DNA from 3 places in the Streptomyces sp. NPDC050617 genome. Region 1 is predicted to be linked to each of the others. Evidence: riboswitches for the same ligand, from Rfam matches in the RefSeq annotation. Region 1 holds a riboswitch; each other region holds the start of a gene.
The links. Region 1 has a riboswitch for cyclic di-AMP ahead of AB0I49_RS10175 (NlpC/P60 family protein). Riboswitches for the same ligand answer to the same signal wherever they lie in the genome.
Positions count from the first base shown of each region.

Region 1 (7,264 bases):
TGACGGGCGTCGCGCTGGTCGGCCTCGACCAGGCCCAGGACTACTCGCTCAACACCGTCAAGATCGGAATCAAGCTGGCGTTCCTGGTCGTGATCCTGGGCCTGGTCTATGTGAAGCGGGACGACGAGAAGGTGGAGCCGCCCGTCTTCGGCATCGTGGGGGCGCTGACCGTCGCCAACATCTTCATCGCGCTGCTGTGGACGTAAGCGGCTGAGAGCCGGCGCCCGGGGGCGTGAGCGACCTCCGCTACGCCGGGCGCACGCTCCCGTAGATCGGCATGTAGTAGATCGACTCCACCCGCACGTTCGCCCCCGGCTTCGGCGCGTGGATCATCTTCCCGTCGCCTATGTACATGCCGACGTGGCTGATGTCGTCGTAGAAGAAGACCAGGTCACCCGGTTGGAGATCGTCCGTGGCGACCCGCGTACCGGTCTTGACCTGATCCCAGGTGGTGCGCGGGAGATCGACGCCGGCCGCCTTCCACGCCGCCTGGGTCAGCCCTGAGCAGTCGTACGAATTGGGGCCGGTGGCGCCCCACACATACGGCTTGCCCATCTGTGCGCGAGCAAAGGCGATCGCCTTGTCGGCCTTGGCGGCGTGCGTCCCTGAGGGGGCCCTGGAATCGGTGCCGCCCCCCTTGTGGCCCTTTTCCGAGCTGCCCTGCCCCTTGCCGCTGCCGCCGCCCTCCGCGGCCTCTTCCTTCTGCCGCTTCTCGGCCTGGCGTTTCGCCAGCTCCTCGGCCTTCTTCTTGGCCGCCGCCTCCTTCTTCCTCTCGATAGCGGCCAGCCGCGCCTTCTCCTGGACCGTCAGCTTCGACAGCAGCTCCCGCGCCTCGCCGAGCTTGCCCTGGACGGCCTCCTTCTTCGCCTTCAGCTGCTTTTGCGAATCGGTGAGCGCGGCCAGGTTCCGTACCGCCTCGCCCCGGTCCCTGGCCGCCGCCTTCTGCTGCGTACGGAACTCCCGTACGGCCTGCTCCTGCCGGCCGGTCATCCGGTCGATCAGATGCGTCTGGTCGAACCAGCTCTGCGGGTCGGAGGCGAACAGCAGGTTCGCGGTCTGGCTCATGCCGCCGTCGCGGTACTGCGCCGCGGCGTACGCCCCGAGCGCGCGCCGCGCGTCGTTGAGCTTCCCGGTGCGCCGGGCCACGTCGTCGAGGAGCCGGTCGACCTTTCCGTTCTGCGCGTCCGTGCGCTCCTTGGCCGCGTTGTACTCCTGCGTGGCCGTGCCCGCCTGCCGGTACAGGGCGTCCACACGGCGCTGGACGTCCTCGACAGAGGCTTTGGGGGTTCGGGGGGCTGTGGGGCGGCCGGGAGCGGCGTGCGCGGTCTGGGAGAGCAGCGTGGCGGAGGCCAGGGCCGCGGTCGTGAGGCCGACGGCGGTGCGGCGGCGGGCGGGCGTGTCGAGCGGCCCGTACCCGGACCTGCGGGGCTTGCGGTGCGACGCCAAGGGAGGCGACTCCTTCCGTGGACCGCCTACCGGGTTAGCTGTCGGGTTCGGGCGGGTTTGGAAGGTTTGTGCCCTACAGTCCGTACGGGCGCGCTGTGCGTGCGTACGGACCGATTCACCCCGGTGGTGCGTGTGGGTCCCCGGCTCCGGGCGCCTCGCGGCGCGGCCGGACTCGGCGTCGGCGGCCCGTGCAGACGGACGTCGGCGGGGGGACGGGCTGCCTGAGCGAGCACCGTAGCCAACGCGTGGTGCCGCTGTGAAGGCTGGTGTTCGATATGCCGGAACCTTCCGGGACTGCGCCTCCCGCGCCGTGACCTGCCCGATTCCGCCTGCTTCCGCCCGACCCCGCCTGCTTCCGCCCCCTGGACGCCGCCTCTCGCCCGTACCGTCCGCGCGCACTTCCACCCCCACTTCCCCCCCGCTTTCCGCCCGCGCTTCCCCCCACTTTTCGCCCGTCTTTCCACAGCCGGAGCCGGGTGTCAGTGGGGCGGCCTAGACTCGGTGGGCGATGAGCAGCCTCTTTGACGACAGCTTCCTGGCGGATCTCGAGCCTTCGGGCGAGGAGCCCCCGCCGCCGCCCGAGGACGCCGCACCGGAGCCGGTGCCGGACGATCTCTTCGGGGGCGCCTTCGACGCGCCCGTACAGCGGTCCGGCCGGGCCTCGGGGCAGGGCGGCTCCGGGGCGCGCGACGCGTACTACCGCGACGGTGCGCCGCGGCCCGTCATCGACCCCTCCGCGCTGCTGGAGGGGCTCAACGAGGAGCAGCGCGCCGCGGTGGTGCACAGCGGCGGGCCGCTGCTGATCGTCGCCGGCGCCGGGTCCGGCAAGACGCGCGTGCTGACGCACCGGATCGCGCACCTGCTGGGCGCGCGCGGCGTGCACCCCGGCCAGATCCTGGCGATCACCTTCACCAACAAGGCCGCGGGCGAGATGAAGGAGCGCGTCGGCGACCTCGTCGGCCCCCGGGCCAACGCGATGTGGGTGCTCACCTTCCACAGCGCCTGTGTGCGCATCCTGCGCCGTGAGTCGAAGAAGCTCGGCTTCACCTCATCCTTCTCGATCTACGACGCCGCCGACTCGAAGCGGCTGATGGCGCTGGTCTGCCGGGACCTGGACCTCGATCCGAAGCGCTTCCCGCCCAAGTCCTTCAGCGCCAAGATCTCGAACCTGAAGAACGAGCTGATCGACGAGGAGGAGTTCGCCGGCCAGGCGGCCGACGGCTTCGAGAAGACGCTCGCCGAGGCGTACGCGATGTACCAGGCGCGGCTGCGCGAGGCGAACGCCCTCGACTTCGACGACATCATCATGACCACGGTCCACCTGCTCCAGGCGTTCCCGGACGTCGCGGACCACTACCGGCGCCGCTTCCGGCACGTGCTGGTGGACGAGTACCAGGACACCAACCACGCGCAGTACACCCTCGTGCGCGAGCTGGTGGGCCCCGGCACGGACGAGGTCCCGGCCGCCGAGGTGTGCGTCGTGGGCGACGCCGACCAGTCGATCTACGCGTTCCGGGGCGCGACCATCCGCAACATCCTCCAGTTCGAGGAGGACTACCCGGACGCGACGACGATCCTGCTGGAGCAGAACTACCGCTCCACGCAGACCATCCTCAGCGCCGCCAACGCCGTCATCGAGCGCAACGAGAACCGCCGCCCCAAGAACCTGTGGACCGAGGCCGGGGCAGGGGCCACCATCACCGGCTACGTCGCCGACACGGAGCACGACGAGGCGCAGTTCGTCGCCGACGAGATCGACCGGCTCACGGACGCGGGCGACGCCAAGGCCGGCGACGTCGCCGTCTTCTACCGCACCAACGCCCAGTCCCGTGTCTTCGAGGAGATCCTCATCCGGGTCGGGCTGCCCTACAAGGTCGTCGGCGGCGTGCGCTTCTACGAGCGCAAGGAGGTTCGCGACGTCCTCGCCTACCTGCGCGTTCTCGCCAACCCCGAGGACACCGTCCCGCTGCGCCGCATCCTCAACGTCCCCAAGCGCGGCATCGGCGACCGCGCCGAGGCGATGATCGACGCGCTGTCGCTGCGCGAGAAGATCTCCTTCCCGCAGGCCCTGCGCCGCGTCGACGAGGCGTACGGCATGGCGGCCCGCTCCGCCAACGCCGTCAAGCGCTTCAACGTCCTCATGGAGGAGCTGCGCACGGTCGTCGAGTCGGGCGCCGGGCCCGCGACCGTCCTGGAAGCGGTGCTGGAGCGTACGGGCTACCTCGCCGAGCTCCAGGCGTCCACCGACCCGCAGGACGAGACCCGCATCGAGAACCTCCAGGAACTGGCCGCCGTGGCCCTGGAGTTCGAGCAGGAGCGCGACGAGGAGAATCCGGGCACGCTGGCGGACTTCCTGGAGAAGGTGGCCCTGGTCGCCGACTCCGACCAGATCCCGGACGAGGACGACGACGGCGGCGTCGTCACGCTGATGACGCTGCACACGGCGAAGGGCCTCGAATTCCCGGTCGTCTTCCTGACCGGCCTGGAGGACGGCGTGTTCCCGCACATGCGGGCGCTCGGCCAGACCAAGGAGCTGGAGGAGGAGCGGCGGCTCGCCTATGTGGGCATCACGCGGGCGCGCGAGCGGCTGTATCTGACCCGGTCGACGATGCGCAGCGCGTGGGGCCAGCCGTCCTACAACCCGGCTTCCCGTTTCCTGGAGGAGATCCCCGAGGAGTATGTGCAGTGGAAGCGGACCGGTCCCGCGACGCCTTCGGCGTCGATGGGGGCGGTCGGCTCCGGCCGGTCGGGTTCCGGAAGCTCCGGCGGCTCCGGCGGCGGGATCATGTCCTCGCTCTCCTCGTCGCGCTCCAAGGCGGGCCCGAGCGGCTTCGCGACGCGCCGCGCGGGCGACCGTCCGGTGGTCCAGCTGGCGGTCGGCGACCGGGTCACGCACGACTCGTTCGGGCTCGGCACGGTCGTGACGGTCAAGGGCAGCGGGGACAACGCGGAGGCGACGATCGACTTCGGCGAGGCGAAGCCGAAGCGGCTGCTGCTGCGGTACGCGCCGGTCGAGAAGCTGTAACGGCGGTACGGGGCGGGGCCGGGCTTCGGTGACGGGGCTCGGCCCGTTGCCGCGGCGGGGGCCCGCCCTTACGTCGGGTCGAGGCCGTGGGAGCGGAGCCAGGGCAGCGGGTCGATGGCCGCGCCGCTGCCGGGGCGCACCTCGAAGTGCATGTGCGGGCCGGTGGAGTTGCCCGAGCTGCCGGAGTAGGCGATGACGTCGCCGGCCTTGACGGTGCCGGACCGGATCTTGTTGCTGCTCAGGTGGCAGTACCAGGTCTCGGTGCCGTCGGGGGAGGTCACCATGGCCATGTTGCCGTAGGCGACGTTGTACTGCGTGCGCACGGTCCCGTCGGTCGCGGCCATCACGGGGGTGCCGTAGCCGACCGGGAAGTCGATGCCGGTGTGCACGGACATCCAGTTGACGCCCGCCTGCCCGAAGTAGGCGCTGAGCCCCTTCTGTTTCACCGGCAGCAGGAACTTGGGGCGCTCGGCCTCCTTGCGGCGCGCTTCATCGGCTTTTCGTTTCTTCTCCGCGTCCTGGCGGGCCTTGAGGTCGATCCGCTGCTGGGTGCGGCTGGCCCGGTCGGCGAAGTCGTCGGCGTCCCTGCTGACCCCGGCGAGCTGGGTGTCCAGCTTGCTGTTGGCGGCGGACGGCTTGACGGTGGCCGGATCGGGCGCCGACGCCTCGGTGCTCTTGCTGTCGCCGCCGCTTCCGGTGACGTTCGCCGCGGCGATCCCGGCGACGCCGATGGCGGCGACGGAGGGGACCGCGATGGTCAGGATCGCGGAGCGGCGGGGGCGGTAGCCGGTACGGGCGGGGGCTCCGCGGCGTCGGCCGCGGCTGCCGCCGTCGCGGCGGGGGCCGGGCGGAGGGGCGGAGTCGGCGGACGGGGCGAGCTCCAACGCCTCGAATTCCGCCGTCTCGTGGGCGAGCGGCTCGTGCGCCGACGGCTCCGCCTCGGCGGGGCCGTCCTCCGGCGCGGCGCCGGGTTCGGGCGCGGCGCCGGGTTCGGGCTCGGGGCCCGGACCGGTTTCGTGGCGGCCTTCGTGCGGCGTCTCGTGCGGTGTCCCGTGCGGCTGTTCGGGAAGGGGTTCGTCGACGGTCGCGTAGGCGCTGGTGTCCCAGGTCTGGGTGTGGGCGCCGGTGTCCCACTGCTCGGCGTCGCCCCACTGCCCGGTGGTGGTGCCGACGGCGCCGCCGATGGTGTTGTACGAGCCGCTGGTGCCGTACACCTCGTACGAACCCGTGGCGTCGCTCGCGCCGTACGCGCCCGTGCCGGCCCAGGCGGCCGTGGACCACTGGCCGGTCTGCTGCTCGTGCAGCCCGTTCGCCGCGTAGAGGCTGGTGTCCCAGGTCTGGGTGTGGCCGCCGGTGTCCCACTGGTTGGCGGTGTGCCACTGACCGGTGGTCTCGTACGTGCCCGTGGCGCCGTACGCGTCCGGGGCGTCGTACGACCCCGTGGCCGCGTACGAACCTGTGGTCCCGTACGCGTCAGTGGTGGTGAACGCGTCGCCGTACGCGGGCTTCGCCTCCCACTGACCGGTCGTGTCCCACTGGCCCGTGGTGTCCCACTGCCCGGAATGCCCGGCGTCGTAGCCGCTGTAGGCGATTCCGATGTTCTGGAACGTACCGGTGGAGTAGCCGTCGTACCCGGCGTAGCCCTGTTGTGCCGCCTGCTCCCCGTACGTCGCGCTGGGCGCGTATGAGGCATCTGGGGCGGGGACGGTCGGAGTGGAGTTCCCCGACGGGTGACGGTCGTTCACCACCAACTTCTCTTTCGCCTAGGCAGCACGAGAATTAGCGGCGACTGTACCCGGCGGTATGCGGCAGTCACAATCTTCGGCGGCTGTCGCCACCTCAAGGACCGGTCATTTAGCCGCCTTTCGGTGGACTGGAGCCGATTCCTTGGCCCGGCGTTCGAATTGTTTTCGATGAAAAAACGTCCGGGTCATGCAACCGAAACGGCTCCCGACGCGTCCCCGGCCGCCTCCTCGGCCATCAGCGCCTGCCGGATTCCGGCCGCCACCCCGCAGTGCACCGGCAGCGCGAGATGGCCCACCCCGCTGACCCGCACGCTGCGACAGCGCAGGTCAGGGTGGTCGAGCCGGGCGGTCTCGACCGGGATCATCAACTGGTCGAGATCGCTCCAAAAGCTGACGAAACGCGTCCGGCAGCCCTTCGCGGGCAGCGCCAGCTCCGTGATGACGGGGGAATCCGGGCGCATCTGCCGAACGAGGGGATGTGCTGAAAGCAGCGGCACCGCGCGTGTCCCGCCGTGCGGCGTGCCGAGCGTGACGAGGGTGCGGATACGGGCGTCCCCGCCGAGCCGCTGCGCGTAGTAACGGGCTATCAGCCCGCCCAGGCTGTGCCCGACGACATCCACCCGCCCGCGGCCGGTACGGGCGCAGAGCTCCTCGACATGACGGCCCAGCAGCTCGGCGGCCGTACGGATATCGCAGGTCAGCGGCGAGTAGTTGAGGGACTCCACCTGCCGCCAGCCGTGCTGGCGCAGATAGCGGCGCAACAGGACGAAGACGGAGCGGTTGTCGATGAAACCGTGCAGCAGGAGCACGGGCGGGTGCGGTGAGGGCACGTCACCGGCCGCCCCGGCCAGGGGGCCCTGGCTCTCGCGGGCGAGCGGCACGCCGGGCGGCACGGGCGGCGGCCGGCGCTCCTGGGCGAGGCCGGTCGGATAGAGGATCACGTGCCCGGCGAGTATCGCCAGTTCCAGCGCGGTGGCCCGGACGGCCTCGGCCGAGGAGCGGAAAAGTGAAAAAGGAAAGGGCATGGCCATCGCGGCCGACCTCCCGA
Region 1 is NZ_JBFAIS010000005.1:354,209-361,472, forward strand. It holds gene AB0I49_RS10170 (hypothetical protein) at 1-206, shown strand, start outside; gene AB0I49_RS10175 (NlpC/P60 family protein) at 247-1,446, opposite strand; cyclic di-AMP (ydaO/yuaA leader) riboswitch at 1,454-1,619, opposite strand; gene pcrA (DNA helicase PcrA) at 1,955-4,471, shown strand; gene AB0I49_RS10185 (peptidoglycan DD-metalloendopeptidase family protein) at 4,540-6,216, opposite strand; gene AB0I49_RS10190 (alpha/beta fold hydrolase) at 6,402-7,241, opposite strand.

Region 2 (7,264 bases), on a different contig from region 1:
CGTGGGCGAGCACCGGGACCTCGCCCCGCGAGATGCCCTCCGCCACCCGCGCCGTGCAGAGCGTCGCCGCCATCGTCAGATAGCCGCCGGTCAGCGCCTTGCCGAGGCAGAGCACATCGGGCGTGATCCCCGCATGCTCCGCCGCGAACAGCCGGCCCGTCCGGCCGAACCCGGTCGCGATCTCGTCCAGCACCAGCAGCACGCCGTGCCGGTCGCACGCCTCGCGCAGCACCCGCAGATACGCGGGGGAGTGGAAGCGCATGCCGCCCGCCCCCTGCACCACCGGCTCGACGATCACCGCCGCCAGTTCGTCGGCGTGACGCGCGATCAGGCCCCGCAGATGCTCCGCGTACCCGGCGTCCGGCTCCGCGTCGAACCCCGCCGGGGGCGCGTCCGCGAAGACCTGCCGGGGCAGCGCTCCCTGCCACAGGCCGTGCATGCCGCCCTCCGGATCGCAGACGGACATCGGCTGCCAGGTGTCCCCGTGGTAGCCGCCGCGCCAGGTCAGCAGCCGCTGCTTGCGCGGTCTGCCGACCGAGCGCCAGTACTGGAGGCACATCTTCACGGCGACCTCGACGGACACCGATCCGGAGTCGGCGAGGAAGACGTGTTCCAGCCCGGCGGGGGTGATCTCCACCAGCCGGGCCGCGAGCCGCACGGCGGGCTCGTGCGTGAGCCCGCCGAACATCACATGGCTCATCCGCTCCAACTGGCCGCGCGCCGCCGCGTCGAGCACGGGGTGGCCGTAGCCGTGGATCGCGGACCACCACGACGACATCCCGTCGATCAGCTCGTCCGCTCCCCAGGCCGGCTGGGCGAGCCGCAGCCGCACCCCGGCCGCGGACTCCACGACCAGCGGCTCCTGGCGGCCCGGCATCGGACCGTAGGGGTGCCAGACGTGCCGCCGGTCCAGGGCCAGCAGTCGGGCGGGGGTGAGCGGCTCAGGCATTGGGCGGCAGATCCGTGCCCGCGCCCCGCCGGCGCACCGCGACCAGGTCCGTACGGGGGCCGGAGTCCGTACGGGCGTCAGGGCGCGTACCGGCGTCGGAGCGGTCCGTACGAGCGTGAGCGGATGTGGCGGATGTGGCGGATGCGGCGGGCGCGGCGGGCGCGTCCGCCCGGTGCGCGGGCAGCGTCGTGGTGTCCGCGCCCTCCACCTCGAACCCCGCGTCCTCGATCATCGCCAGGTCCGCGCTGCCCTCCTGGCCCTCGCTGGTCAGGTAGTCGCCCAGGAAGATCGAGTTGACGAGGTGCAGCGCGAGCGGCTGGAGGCTGCGCAAGTGCACCTCGCGCCCGCCCGCGAGGCGCACCTCCGCGTCCGGGCAGACGAACCGCACCATGGCGAGCACCCGCAGCGCGCGCCGCGGCGTGAGGTTCCACTCCCCGGCGAGCGGCGTTCCCTCCATGGGGATGAGGAAGTTGACCGGAACCGAGTCGGGGTCCAGCTCGCGGAGGGCGAAGACGACGTCCACCAGGTCGGCGTCGCTCTCGCCCATGCCCGCGATCAGCCCGGAGCACGCCGACATGCCCGCCGCCTGCGCCTGCTGGACCGTCGAGACCCGGTCGGAGAAGTCATGGGTGGTGCAGATGTCGCCGTACGTCGCCTCGGAGGTGTTCAGGTTGTGGTTGTACGCGTCCGCGCCGGCGGCGCGCAGCCGTTCGGCCTGCCCGCGCGAGAGCAGCCCGAGGCACGCGCACACCTCGACGCCCTCATGCCGCTCCTTGATGGCCTCGATCGTGCGGGAGACGCGGTCCACGTCCCGGTCGCTCGGCCCGCGTCCGCTGGCCACCAGGCAGACCCGTTTCGCGCCGCCCGCCACCCCGGCGGCAGCGGCCTTCGAGGCGTCCTCGGGCTTCAGCCAGCTGTACTTGAGGATCTCCGCCCGCGAACCGAGCCGCTGCGAGCAGTACGAGCAGTCCTCCGGGCAGAGCCCCGACTTGAGGTTGACGAGGTAGTTGAGCTTCACCCGGCGGCCGAACCAGTGGCGGCGCACCCGGCCCGCCGCGGCCACCACGTCGAGGAGTTCGTCGTCGCCGGACGACAGGACGGCGAGGGCTTCCTCACGGGTCGGCAGCTCCCGCCGCAGCCCCTTGTCCACCAATGTGCGCAGAAGATCCATGCTGCTGATCCTCGCTCAGGCCCGACCCTCGCACTATGGAGGATTGATACAAGAGCCGTCGAGCGAGGTGTGTGTATTGCCGCACCTTGACCCCGCGTCACGAGGGCTACGTTCTATGCAAACCCCACAGAACGACGAGGGACGGCCGATGCAGCAGGACCCGTTCGAATGGATCGACGCGCAGCGCGGCCGGCGACGGCGGGCGGGGCTCGTACGGACCCTGCGGCCGCGCCCCGCCGACTGCCCGCTCATCGACCTGGCCGGGAACGACTACCTCGGGCTGGCCCGGCATCCCGAGGTCACCGCGGCCGCCGCGGACGCGGCGCGGCGCTGGGGCGCGGGAGCGACCGGCTCGCGGCTCGTCACGGGCACCACCGAGCTGCACGCCCGGCTCGAAGAACGGCTGCGCGGGTTCTGCGGGTTCGAGGCCGCACTGGTCTTCTCCTGCGGTTACACCGCCAACCTGGCCGCCGTCACCGCCCTCGCCGGCCCCGGCGCCCTCATCGTCTCGGACGCCGGCAACCACGCCTCGCTCATCGACGGCTGCCGGCTCTCCCGGGCCGGGACGGCGGTCGTCGCGCACGCGTCGCCCGACGCCGTCCGCGCGGCGCTCGCGGCGCACGGCGGCCCGGCGCTGGCCGTCACGGACTCCGTCTTCTCCGTGGACGGCGACGCGGCGCCGCTGCCCGCGCTGGCCGCCGCCTGCCGGGCGAGCGGCGCGGCGCTGCTGGTCGACGACGCCCACGGGCTGGGCGTGCTGGGCGAGGGCGGGCGCGGCGCCGTGTACGCGGCCGGGCTCGCGGGCGCGCGCGACGTGGTGGCCACCGTGACGCTGTCCAAGTCGCTGGGCAGCCAGGGCGGCGCGGTGCTGGGCCCGGCCAAGGTGATCGACCAACTGGTCAACGCCGCCCGTACGTTCATCTTCGACACCGGCCTCGCCCCGGCCGCGGCGGGCGCGGCGCTGGCCGGGCTGGAGCTGCTGGCCGGGGAGCCGGGGCGGGCGGAGCGGGTGCGTAGGGTCGCGTACGAGCTGTACGCGCGGCTGACGGCGGCGGGGCTCGCGGTGCCCCGGCCGTCGGCGGCGGTCGTCTCCGTACGGGCCCCGTCGCCCGAGGCGGCGGTGCGGTGGGCCGCGGACTGCCGGGGGGCGGGGCTCGCCGTGGGGTGTTTCCGGCCGCCGTCGGTGCCCGACGGGGTGTCGCGGCTGCGGCTGACCGCGCGGGCGGATCTGACGGAGCAGCAGGTGGAGCGGGCGGTCGCCACGGTCGTGGGGACCGCGCCGCCCTCGTGATCAGTGGTTCTCGAAGCCGTCGGAACGGCTGGGCGCAGGGGCTGCCCGGCCCGCCGGGACCGTCAGAGGGAGCCGTCGCGGACAGCCCCGACGAAGGAGTTCCAGGCGGCGGGGGAGAACAGCAGGACGGGACCGGACGGGTCCTTCGAGTCGCGGAGCACGAGCAGGCCGGATCCGGTGGCGGCGGTCTCGACGCAGTTGTTCATTCCGGTGCTGTGGCTGCTGCGGCGCCAGGCGGTGCCGAGCAGCTCCGCATCACCGGACAGCGGGCATGGCGTGGTGGACATGGTGCCTCCTCAGGCGCCGACGTCGGTCTCGGCGTTGGCCTTGACGTTGATCTCGGCGTTGATCTCGGTGATGAAATTCAACGATGCGTCGTGCGGCAGGGCGCGGGCCCGCAGGGTTTCGAACGCGGTGCAGTACGCCTGGAGGTCCTCTTTCCGTTCAAGGTAGACGCTGCCCGTCAAATGGTCGAGAACGACCACATCCAGATCGGCCATGGGCGAAAAGGAGAAGATTACGAAAGGCCCGGTAATGCCAATGTGGCCGCCATGGGTAAACGGCAGCACGTGAAGGCTCACATTGGGCAGCGCGCCGAACTCCAGCAGCTTTCGCAACTGCCCTGTCATGACCCCCGGGCCTCCCACCGCGCGCCGCAGCACGGCCTCGTCGAGGACCGCGCACAGCCGCGTCGGCGACGCCCCCCGGAGCACCGCCTGCCGGGTCATCCGCACCGCCACCAACTCCTCGACCTGCTCGTCGGGCGGGTCGCCCAGCGCCGCCCGGGTGACCGCGCGCGCGTACTCGGGCGTCTGGAGCAGCCCCGGCACCACGGTCGTCTCCAGCGTGCGGGCCTGTGAGGCCGCGGTCTCCAGCGAGATGAAGTCCCGGTACTCGGCGGGCAGCAGGTCGCCGTACGCGTACCACCAGGTGTTCCGCGCCCCGTTCCGGTCCGCGGGGCCGGGGCTGCACAGTGCCGTCAGCAGGGCGCGCCGTTCGGCGTCCACCACCTCGTACGCGTCCAGGAGTCGCACCACGTCGGCGGGTTTCACGCCACTGCGACCGGTCTCGATACGGCTGACTTTCGACTGGTGCCAGCCCACCGCCGCCGCTGCCTGACGGCTCGTGAGCCCGGCCGTCTCGCGCTGTCGCCGCAGTTCCGCGCCGAGTTTGCGGCGGCGCACCGCAGGACCGTTCCCCATGATGACTCCTTTCACTCGGTGTCAATGCGCCAGTGTGCCGCGCAAATACGGTCTCCCGTCGCAGAGTTCACCGCTTTGAGCGACAGATATATGCACATCCGGCTGGATTGCCGCGGGGGCGACACCATCGATGGCAATCTGTCGCGGAGAGCCGTCCGGGGCACTCACACTTCACCGCGCAACGCCCCGGAAACCGGCCGGGTGGGAAAGGAACAACGCCGCCATGGCAGACCTGCAGGAAGCATCCGTCTCTCTGCCGACCGTGCCCGCCTCGGTCTCCGCGGCCCGGAGCCACGTCACGAACGTGCTCGCCGAATGGGGCCTGCCGGAGCGGACCGAGGCGGGCGGCATCGTCCGGCTGATCGTCTCCGAGCTCGCCACCAACGTGGTCCAGCACACGTGGGGGCGGTCGCCCGTCTTCACCGTGGTCGTCCAGCTCGACCGGGGCGAACTGCTGCGCATCGGCGTCGCCGACAGCCATCCGGGCCGCCCCAGGCGGCTCCCCGCCGCCGTCCAGCAGGACAACGGCCGCGGCATGGTCATCGTCCGCACCCTCACCAAGGAACTCGGCGGCACCCTCACCATCACCCCCGCCCCCGACGGCGGCAAGACCGTATGGATCACCCTGCCCTGGACGAGCCCACGGGCTCTGTGACCTGGCCGGACGACCGCCCCGGGGCCCGCCGGCCGGGACCTGATGGCGGACCGCCGTCGCGAGGCGTCGGCCGGGGCCGTGCTGCCGGGGTGCGTCCACGCCCGGACGGCGTCGCGGTGGTGGTGCAGGGCGGGAAGACCCCCTTCGCCAGGTCGGTGAGCAACGAGGCGAGCGGGGTCATCCCACCCTCGGACCGGGAAACGGCATGTGACTCCTCAAGGGACGTACGGGCGCTGTCCTGGCGCGCTCGAACTACCCTCGGTCACTGACATCGCCGGGTGCCCGGCGGCCCGTCAGCCCACGCGCCCGTAACTGACGCTCCGCGACCAGATCTTCTCCAGGCGCACCACCGTCCCGCTCTTCGGAGCGTGCCAGATCCGGCCCCTGCCGGCGTAGATGCCCACGTGGTAGACGCCGCCGCGGGAGTGGAAGAAGACCAGGTCGCCGCCCTTGCGGGAGGAAGCCGAGACATGCCGGGCGCGGTTGTACTGCGCGGCGGCCGTGCGCGGCAGCCGCTTGCCGGCGCGCTTGAAGGAGTAGAGGGTCAGGCCCGAGCAGTCGAAGCGGTAGGGGCCGGACGCCCCGTAGCGGTAAGGGGAGCCCTTCTTCGACGCCGCTACGCGCAGCGCCTTGGTGGACGCCGTGGCGGCCTCGGCCTCGGGGGCGCCGCTCGGCAGGAGAGCGGCGGCGCCGAAGGCGGCCAGGGTGAGTACGGAGGCGGCGCCGGTCCTGGACAGCAGTCGGGGGCGTGTGTGCGCTGTCATGCGCGACCCTTCGTCAACCGCCTGTGAAGGATGACCTGTCGGGTTCGGGCTGGCGAAGTTGCCCGGCCGCGTCCGCGGCTTCACCCCGAGGGGACCGCCTGTCGCACTTCGTCGATCAGGCGGCCCCCGCCGTGCTCGGGTCCTCCACTCCTGCCGATGCACTCTTGTCGACCAGACGCCCGGCACGGCGGCAGGACTCGGCGTCCGCCCGGACCGCCCCGCGGAGGCGGGGGCTTGTCGTCTCAGGGATCTTGACGCATCCCTGGTACGAATTCCGAGCCGAAATCGCCTTATGTGAGGCTGGTCACGACTGACCTGTTCGGGTGGACGCGCGGAGATTTCGTTCCGCGTCCCGAACCGTACGCAGCCCCGCACCAGCGGTGCGGTATCGCCGCCCGACCAGTACCCGCGCGCATCGCGCAAGTTGATCACTGCGAATCGTCCAGGCCCGTATACGCCTATCGGGGGATGGGCATTGAGCTACCTGCGGGTCAACTCACCGGACCCGATGGCATCGTCACCCGGCCCGTCCGCCGCTCCCCGTCCAGTACCCGCATGGCACGTTCCAGCGTGGGCGCGTGCAGCTCGCTCTCGCCGCGCTCGTGCATCACGGCCAGCGCGTCGCGCAGCCCCGCGGCCTTGGCGGCCAGCGCCTGAGCCGCCCGCAGCGCGGCGTAAGTGTCGTGGCCGCGCGCCGGGTTGACGCGGCCCAGCAGGTCGACCGCCTCCAGATAGCGGTCGACGAGCTCGCTCTCCGCGCGCGTGAGCGGCGGCAGCGGCGGCAGTTCGGGCGGCAGCACCGGAGCTCACCGGGCGCCGGGCGAGCCGGCGCCCGGCGCGGCGCCGTTGGCCTTGCGGCTGCTGACCAGGTGGTCCACCAGCCCGTACGCCACGGCGCCCGCGGCGTCGAAGACCTTGTCGCGCTCGATGTCCGAGCTGACGCGCCCGGCGCTCTGCCCGGTGTGCCGTACGAGCATCTCCTCCAGCTGCTCGCGCGTGCGCAGCAGTTCCCTGGCGTGGATCTGGAGGTCCGAGGTCTGCCCCTGGATCGGCTCGCTGAAGAACGGCTGGTGGATCAGGACGCGCGCGTTCGGCAGCGCGAACCGCTTGCCGGGGGTGCCCGCGGCCAGCAGTACGGCGGCGCTGGACGCCGCCTGGCCCAGGCAGCCCGTCTCGATGTCGCACGACACGTAGCGCATCGTGTCGTAGATGGAGGTCATGGCGGAGAACGA
Region 2 is NZ_JBFAIS010000015.1:8,012-15,275, forward strand. It holds gene AB0I49_RS20505 (adenosylmethionine--8-amino-7-oxononanoate transaminase) at 1-949, opposite strand, end outside; gene bioB (biotin synthase BioB) at 942-2,120, opposite strand; gene AB0I49_RS20515 (8-amino-7-oxononanoate synthase) at 2,269-3,411, shown strand; gene AB0I49_RS20520 (DUF397 domain-containing protein) at 3,474-3,698, opposite strand; gene AB0I49_RS20525 (helix-turn-helix transcriptional regulator) at 3,708-4,613, opposite strand; gene AB0I49_RS20530 (ATP-binding protein) at 4,837-5,268, shown strand; gene AB0I49_RS20535 (C40 family peptidase) at 5,562-6,032, opposite strand; cyclic di-AMP (ydaO/yuaA leader) riboswitch at 6,036-6,245, opposite strand; gene AB0I49_RS20540 (hypothetical protein) at 6,524-6,832, opposite strand; gene AB0I49_RS20545 (ATP-dependent Clp protease proteolytic subunit) at 6,839-7,264, opposite strand, start outside.
Region 2: another riboswitch for cyclic di-AMP. It lies ahead of AB0I49_RS20535 (C40 family peptidase); the one in region 1 lies ahead of AB0I49_RS10175 (NlpC/P60 family protein).

Region 3 (7,264 bases), on a different contig from region 1:
CGTCCGTCGGCGCGGTCTCCACCATGGAGCACCACCTGCTGCACGTCTCGGACGACGGCAAGCGCGACGCCGTGACCCGGATCGCCGCCCGCGAGGGCCGCGTGATCATGTTCGTGGACACCAAGCGCGGCGCGGACCGACTGGTCAAGCGGCTGCTGGCGAGCGGCGTACGGGCCGCGGCGCTGCACGGCGGCAAGAGCCAGCCGCAGCGCAACCGCACGCTGGACCAGTTCCGCACCGAGCAGGTCACGGCGCTCATCGCGACCAACGTCGCCGCCCGCGGCATCCACATCGACGGCCTCGACCTCGTCGTGAACGTGGACCCGCCCGTCGACCACAAGGACTATCTGCACCGCGGCGGCCGCACGGCGCGCGCCGGCGAGTCCGGCACCGTCGTCACGCTCGTTCTGCCGGAGCAGCGGCGCGAGATGAGCCGGATGATGGTCACGGCGAAGATCACTCCGCAGGTCGCGAAGGTGGGGCCGGAGGACGCCGAACTGGCGCGCATCACGGGCGCGCGCGTGCCCAGCGGCGTCCCGGTCGTCATCACGCCGCCGGCGCCGACGCAGCCCCAGGGCGGCAAGCCGAAGTCGCGGTCCTCGCGCTCCTCGGGCGCGTCGCGGCCCTCGCGGCCGGGCGCGGGCTCCGGGGGCGGTTCCGGCTCGGGCGCGGCGTCGGGCTCCGGCGGTCGTGGCCGGGGCAGCCGCGGCGGTCGCGGCCGTACGTTCCAGGGCTCGGGATCGGGTACGGGAACGGGCGCGGGTACGGCCTCCGGCGGCGGCGGGCGCGGCGGTAACGGGCGCGGCTCCAGCGGCAGCGGCAGCGGCGGCAATGGCGGGTCGGGACGCGGGCGGGGGCGGACTTCGGCGGCCTGACGGCTGCTGTTCTTTCTCGTCTCTTCTCTTTCTCCTTTCTCTTCTCTTCTTTCTCTTCTTTCTCGTCTTTTTCTCGCTGAGGTGGGGTGGAGTGGGGGTGGCGGGGCGCGCGGTGTCGTGGCGCGCTCGGCTCTCCTGACGTGCGCGCCTGTACGGGCCGCTCGCACGCTCCCCGACGCACGCCCTGACCAGCGCGTACGCCCGTAGCCCGCTTCGATCCGCCGTCGACGGCCCCGTTTGGCGGGGGCGGTCGGCGGCCACCCGATTGGACGAGCAGCGGTCGCCGGGACCGGCGGCGCCCGGAAGCCTGGGAGAGGCGCCGCGCGGGACGGACCGGTCAGGAGAGAACGGTGGGGAAGCGAGGCACCGGAGGCCGGGGACGCAGCCGGGGACGCGAGGGCGCGCCCGCGGGGGTGTCCTCGCGACCGTCCATGGGGATGTCCGCGGGGATGTCCGCCCGACCGTCCGCGAACGGGCTCTCCCGCCGCGCCGTGATCGCCAACCGCCTGGCGCTCTGGCTCCCCGCCGTGCTCATCGTCGGCGGCGTCCTCTTCGACGTCCTGACCCCGCCGAAGTACACCGGGGCCCCCTTCCTGTCGGCCGCTCCGCTGGTCGCGGCACCGCTCTTCGGGCGGCGCGGCACGGCGGCCGTCGCCGTCGCGGCCGTGGCCGCCGCGGCCGGGACCAACGCGTACCACCGGGCGGTGAACTCCTTCGAGACCGCGACCAAGACCGCGACCGTCCTGACCGTCGCCATCCTCGCGCTCGGCATCAACCGCATCGTGCGCCGCAGCGACCAGCAGCTGGAGTCCGCGCGCGGCATCGCGGAGGCGGCCCAGCGCGCCGTGCTGCCGACGCCCCCGGCCAGTATCGGCGTGGGGCTGTGCGTCGCGGCGCGCTATGTGGCGGCGCAGGCGGACGCCCGTATCGGCGGCGATCTGTACGCGGTGCAGGACACTCCGCACGGCGTACGCGTCATCGTCGGCGACGTCCGGGGCAAGGGACTGGAGGCGGTCGAGGCGGTCGCCGTCGTGATCGGCGCGTTCCGGGAGGCGGCGGAGCAGGAGGCGACCCTGGAAGCGCTCGCGGCGCGGCTGGAGCGGGCGTTGCAGCGGGAGGGGGCGAGACGGGAGGGGCTGGACCAGTTCGAGGGGTTCACCACGGCCGTACTCGCGGAGGTGGCGGTGACGGGGGCGGAGCCGGGGGCGGGATCGGAGTCGGAGTCGGCGTCGGAGTCGGGGGCGGTGACGGGGGTGGAATCGGCGTCGGAGCCGGTATCGGGGCCGGAGTCGGATGGCGCGGTGCTGCGCGTCGTGAACCGCGGCCACCCGCCGCCGCTGCTGCTGTACGCGGACGGCAAGGCGGTGGAGGCATCGCCGGAGGTGCCGGCGCTGCCGCTGGGCATGGGCGACCTGGGCGTATGGCCGGACCGGGTGGACGTATGGGACTTTCCGGCGGGAACGACGCTGCTGCTGTTCACGGACGGGGTGACGGAGGCCAGGGACGAGCGGGGCGTCTTCTACGATCCGCAGGCCCGGCTGAACGGGCGGCTGTTCGACGGGCCGGACCTGCTGCTGGAGGAACTCGCGGCGGATGTCGCGCGGCATACGGGCGGGGGGACGTCGGACGATATGGCCCTGCTGGCGATCCGGCGGGGCGGGAGCGGGGGCGGAGGCGCGGGCCCGAGCGGGGGCGCGGGCCGGAGTGGGAGCGCGGGCCCAAGCGGGGGCGGGAGCGCGGGTCCAGGCGGGAGCGGGGGCGGAGCGGGGCGGCTGCCGGGGGCCGGGGATCGGGAACACGGTGCGTAGTGGATCTTGATCACTGCGCATAACGACTGGTGCACGATCGCCGCCGAGGGGTTTCGGCTGCTGCGACGACTCGACCGCTTTCGCCGACGCGTGTCCATAAAGTCCTCACCAAAGCCTGCGCGGATTACGGGCAACAGCTTGGTATCCGGGTCTCGCTTCTATTAACGTTCGATAACGCAGCGCGGTCGTCACAACCGCCGCAAGAGGCGGCACCGTGCGCCTTCGCCGAATCCCGCAGGCACCAGCAACACCGGCAACACCGTACGTACCCAGCACCATCGGCAGCACCGGCAACACGAGGCACCAGGGAACCGGGGAACCACCAACCTTGGGGTGAGTCGGACGCCTTCGCGAGAAGGGGCCCGTAGGAGACCTTCCTGCTCCGAACCCGTCAGCTAACCCGGTAGGCGAGAAGGAAGGAAAGGAGTGCGCCCCCGTGGCGTCCAACAAGCCTGCCCTCGACGAGCCGATGTACGAGCCGGCGTACGAGTCGATGTACGAGCCGACGCACGCTCGGTCGTTTGAGCCCCCGTACGAACCCGCCGTACTTGCCGAGCCTGCCGCATCCGCCTCCGGTTTCGAGACCGTTGAGGCCGGCCCGGTCCCCGACGCCCACGCCGCCGCCGCGCACTTCGCAGCGGATGGTGGAGCGGACGCTGAAGTGGACGCTGAAGCGGACCCCAATGAGGGCTGGTCGGGGGAGCGGGGCGCGGAGCTGTGGGAGGAGTGGAACCCCGCCGAGGACCCCGCGGGCCCGGCCCGCGGCAAGCACCGGGTCGGCAAGCAGCGCGGCGGCACGATGGCCCGTAGCGGAGCGGTGCTCGGCGTCGGTGTCATCGCGGCGGTCGGGGCGGGCGGCATGGCGAGCGCCAAGGACCGCCCGGCGCCGCCGATATCCGTGCCCGACCTGGCGCATCTGGCCGATCAGGTGGGCGAGTTGCCGGGGAAGCTGCCGGCCGTCGAGGACCTGCCGGGCATCGGCTCGCTCGTAGCGGACGACTCCGCTCCGGAGACGGCGGGGGCTTCTGAGGCTTCCGTTGCGGATCAGCAGCCGCTGTCCCGGATGGGCCTGTCCGCGGAGGACGCGGCGAACGGCGTCGCCGACGCGGGTGAGGCGCTCCGCGCCCGCATCCTTCAGCAGGCCGAGCACCAGCAGTCCGCCGCGGCCGACGAGTCGCGTGATGCCGCCGCCCGAGCCGCGGAGGCCGAGGCCGCCGACGCGGCGGCGAAGCGGAAGGCGGATGCCGAGGCAGAAGCGGAAGCGGCGGCCAAGCGGAAGGCCGAGAAGGCGGCGGAGGCTGCGGAGGCGGCTGAGGCCGCGAAGGCCGCCCACCAGAAGGCGGAGGGGAAGCCGGGGGCGACGGCGCAGGGCACGGCGCAGGCTCAGCCGACGGGCTCGTACACGCTGCCCGTCGGCTCGTACACGCTTACCGCCGGATTCGGCCAGTCGGGCGACATGTGGTCCGCCAACCACACCGGGCAGGACTTCGCGGCGCCGACGGGTACGCCGATCAAGGCGGTGCACGGCGGCACGATCACGCAGGCCGGGTGGGCGGGTTCGTACGGCTACCGCACGGTGCTCACCCTGGACGACGGCACTGAGCTGTGGTTCTGCCACCAGTCGTCGATCTCCGTGACCTCCGGAAAGGTGAAGACGGGCGACGTCATCGGCCGGGTCGGCGCGACCGGCAATGTCACCGGCCCCCATCTGCACCTGGAGGTGCGGCCGGGCGGGGGCGCCCCGGTGGACCCGATGACGTGGCTGCGGGGGCACGGCTTGAAGCTGTAACGGGCGGGGCCGGCGGGTTTCTTGGGGCCATGTGGCTTAAACGGAACGGACGGGTCCGTCCGCACCGTAAAGGCGTCCGGGCGAGGCGTTAAATGGGCTTATGGCTGAGAAGCGCAAGAAGATCGGAAACCTGTCCGTCCACCCGCTCTGCCTCGGAGGCAACGTCTTCGGCTGGACGGCCGACGAGGCGGAGTCCTTCGCCGTCCTGGACGCCTATACGGCGGCGGGCGGCAACTTCATCGACACCGCCGACGTCTACTCCGCCTGGGTCCCCGGCAACTCGGGCGGCGAGTCCGAGACCGTCCTGGGCGACTGGTTCGCGACCCGCGGCAACCGCGAGGACATCGTCCTGGCCACCAAGGTCGGCGCGGGCGTCCCGGAGAAGCGCGGTCTGGCCGCCAACGGCATCAAGGCGGGTGTGGAGGAGTCCCTGCGCCGGCTGCGCACCGACTACATCGATCTCTACTACACGCACTACGACGACGAGTCCGTACCGGTGTCGGAGTTCCTCACGGCCCTGGACGAGCTGGTGCGGGAGGGCAAGGTCCGCGAGATCGCGGCCTCCAACATCACGGCGGACCGGCTGGAGGAGGCGCTGACCTTCTCCGACGCGGAGGGCCTGGCCAAGTACGCAGCGCTCCAGCCGCGGTACAACCTGGTCTCGCGCGACACGTACGAGGGCGACCTGGCCACCGCCGCCGCGCGCCACGGGCTGGCGGCGGTCCCGTACTACGCCCTGGCGTCGGGCTTCCTGACCGGCAAGTACCGTCCGGGCGTGACCGTGGACAGCGCGCGGTCGGGCACCGCCGCCGAGTACGTACGGACCGAGCGCGGCCGGCGCGTTCTGGAGGCGCTGGACAAGGTTGCGGAGGCCCACGGCGCCGAACTGGCGACGGTCTCCCTGGCCTGGCTCGCCGCCCAGCCGACGGTGGCCTCCCCGATCGCGAGCGCGCGCAACACGGGGCAGCTGCCGGCGCTGCTGGCGATGGCGGATCTGCGGCTGACGGCTGACGAGGTGGACCTGCTGACGGAGGCGTCGAAGTAGGAGCGGAAGCAGGGGGGAGGGGCGGGGAGAGGCGGGGCGGCCGGGCCCCGCTCCCCCCTCGCCTGCTACCCCCGCCGCTCGACGGCCCAGGAGGCGAGGGCGACGCCGCCGGCGACGGCGAAGACGGAGGGCCAGGCGCCGACCTTCTTGGCGAGCGGGTGGGAGCCGGCGAAGGCGGCCACGTACAGCCCGGTCAGCGCGGCGGCGGCGCCGGTCCCGGACCGCTGCTGCCACTGCCGCGCCGCGACGGCGCCGGCCGCGGCGAGCGCGGCCCCGCCCAGCGGCCGCTTCTTGGTCCACCGGGCCACCCCGTAACCGCCGACCAGCCCGCCGGCGGCCACTACAGACGTCGGAACCCCAGCCATTGCGCAACCTCCACGATCCGTGACAAGACAATGCGACAAAACAACTCGAACGTTTCCTCGACCCTACGCCTGGGGGGTGCGGAGGCGGACACCCGATGATGAGGTGCGACTTTCCGCGGGGGAGGAAGTAGGAGGAGAGTCGGAGAAGCAGGACAGGGGGACCGTTCCTGCTGGGCAGCAACTGCCCATGCCTACGCCGATCTCGTACGACCGGGTGCTCCTGGCCCGACTGGTCCGCCGCCAACGCGGCCTCGCCACGCACGCACAGTTGCGCGCCCTAGGGGTCTCCCAGGGCGCGATCTGGAACAGGGCACGCGAGAACGGTCCGTGGCAACGGGTGCTGCCGCGCGTCTACCTGCTCCATTCCGGGGTGCCGGACGCGTTCCAGCGCCTGCTGGCGGCGGTGCTGTACGCGGCGGGGCAGCGCGCGGCGGGGGCACCGCTGTCGGGCAGGTCGGCACTGCTGACAGGCAGGGCGGCGCTGCACATGGCACCGGGTTCCACGACGCGGCACGAGGCGGCGCGACTGGCACCGGTGGAGGTGCTCATTCCGGACGACCGCCGGGTCGTGGACGCGGGTTACGTCCGTGTCATCAGGACCCGTCGCTGGCCGGCCCGCCACCTGCTGGTCGAGAGCATGCCCATCACCGGGGCGGCCCGCGCCGCCGCCGACATCGCGGCCCGCTGGACTGGCCGCCCGAACGGCCTGCGGGCCCTCCTCACCGCGACGGTCCAGCGCGACTTCTGCACGGCGGGCGACCTGGTCGACGAACTCACCGCGGCCGGCCTGGACCGCAGCCCGACGGTCGCGAGGGCGGCGGAGGAACTGACGGCGGGCGTGGCCTCGTCGGCGGAGGGCAAGGCAAGAGCGGCCATCGCGAAGTCCCCCCTCCCGGCTCCCCTATGGAACCCGGACCTCTACACCGCCGCCGGCGAATTCATCGCAAGCCCGGACGCGTACTGGCCGGCGGCGGGCGTAGCCCTGGAAGTCGACTCCGCAGCCCACCACTTCCTCCACCCTGACCGCCACCCCTCCCGCCGCCAACGCCTCGAATCCCACGCCATCCACGTCATCACCACCACCCCCACCACCCTGAACACCACCCCAGCCGCCTTGATCACATCCCTGACCAGGGCCTTGACGACGGGATACCGGACGGGGCCGCCGCGGGGGGTGCGGGTGGAGACGGAGTAATCAGAAGCGGCGCGCTGACCGGGCCAGCGGTCTGGACGTACTCCTTCTCGGCAAAGCCCAGTTGAGCGGTGAAGCCAGCGATGGCTTGAGGCGGGCGACCGCCTACTCACCGTCCTGAGGGAGCGGTTCGGAGGGGCCTCCGCAGGACTCCACGAGGACATGGAACTCCTCCTGGCTCGTCCAGTGC
Region 3 is NZ_JBFAIS010000011.1:26,926-34,189, reverse strand. It holds gene AB0I49_RS16800 (DEAD/DEAH box helicase) at 1-875, shown strand, start outside; gene AB0I49_RS16795 (PP2C family protein-serine/threonine phosphatase) at 1,325-2,683, shown strand; cyclic di-AMP (ydaO/yuaA leader) riboswitch at 2,959-3,108, shown strand; gene AB0I49_RS16790 (peptidoglycan DD-metalloendopeptidase family protein) at 3,120-4,472, shown strand; gene AB0I49_RS16785 (aldo/keto reductase) at 4,573-5,517, shown strand; gene AB0I49_RS16780 (hypothetical protein) at 5,583-5,882, opposite strand; gene AB0I49_RS16775 (hypothetical protein) at 6,070-7,077, shown strand; gene AB0I49_RS16770 (hypothetical protein) at 7,180-7,264, opposite strand, start outside.
Region 3: another riboswitch for cyclic di-AMP. It lies ahead of AB0I49_RS16790 (peptidoglycan DD-metalloendopeptidase family protein); the one in region 1 lies ahead of AB0I49_RS10175 (NlpC/P60 family protein).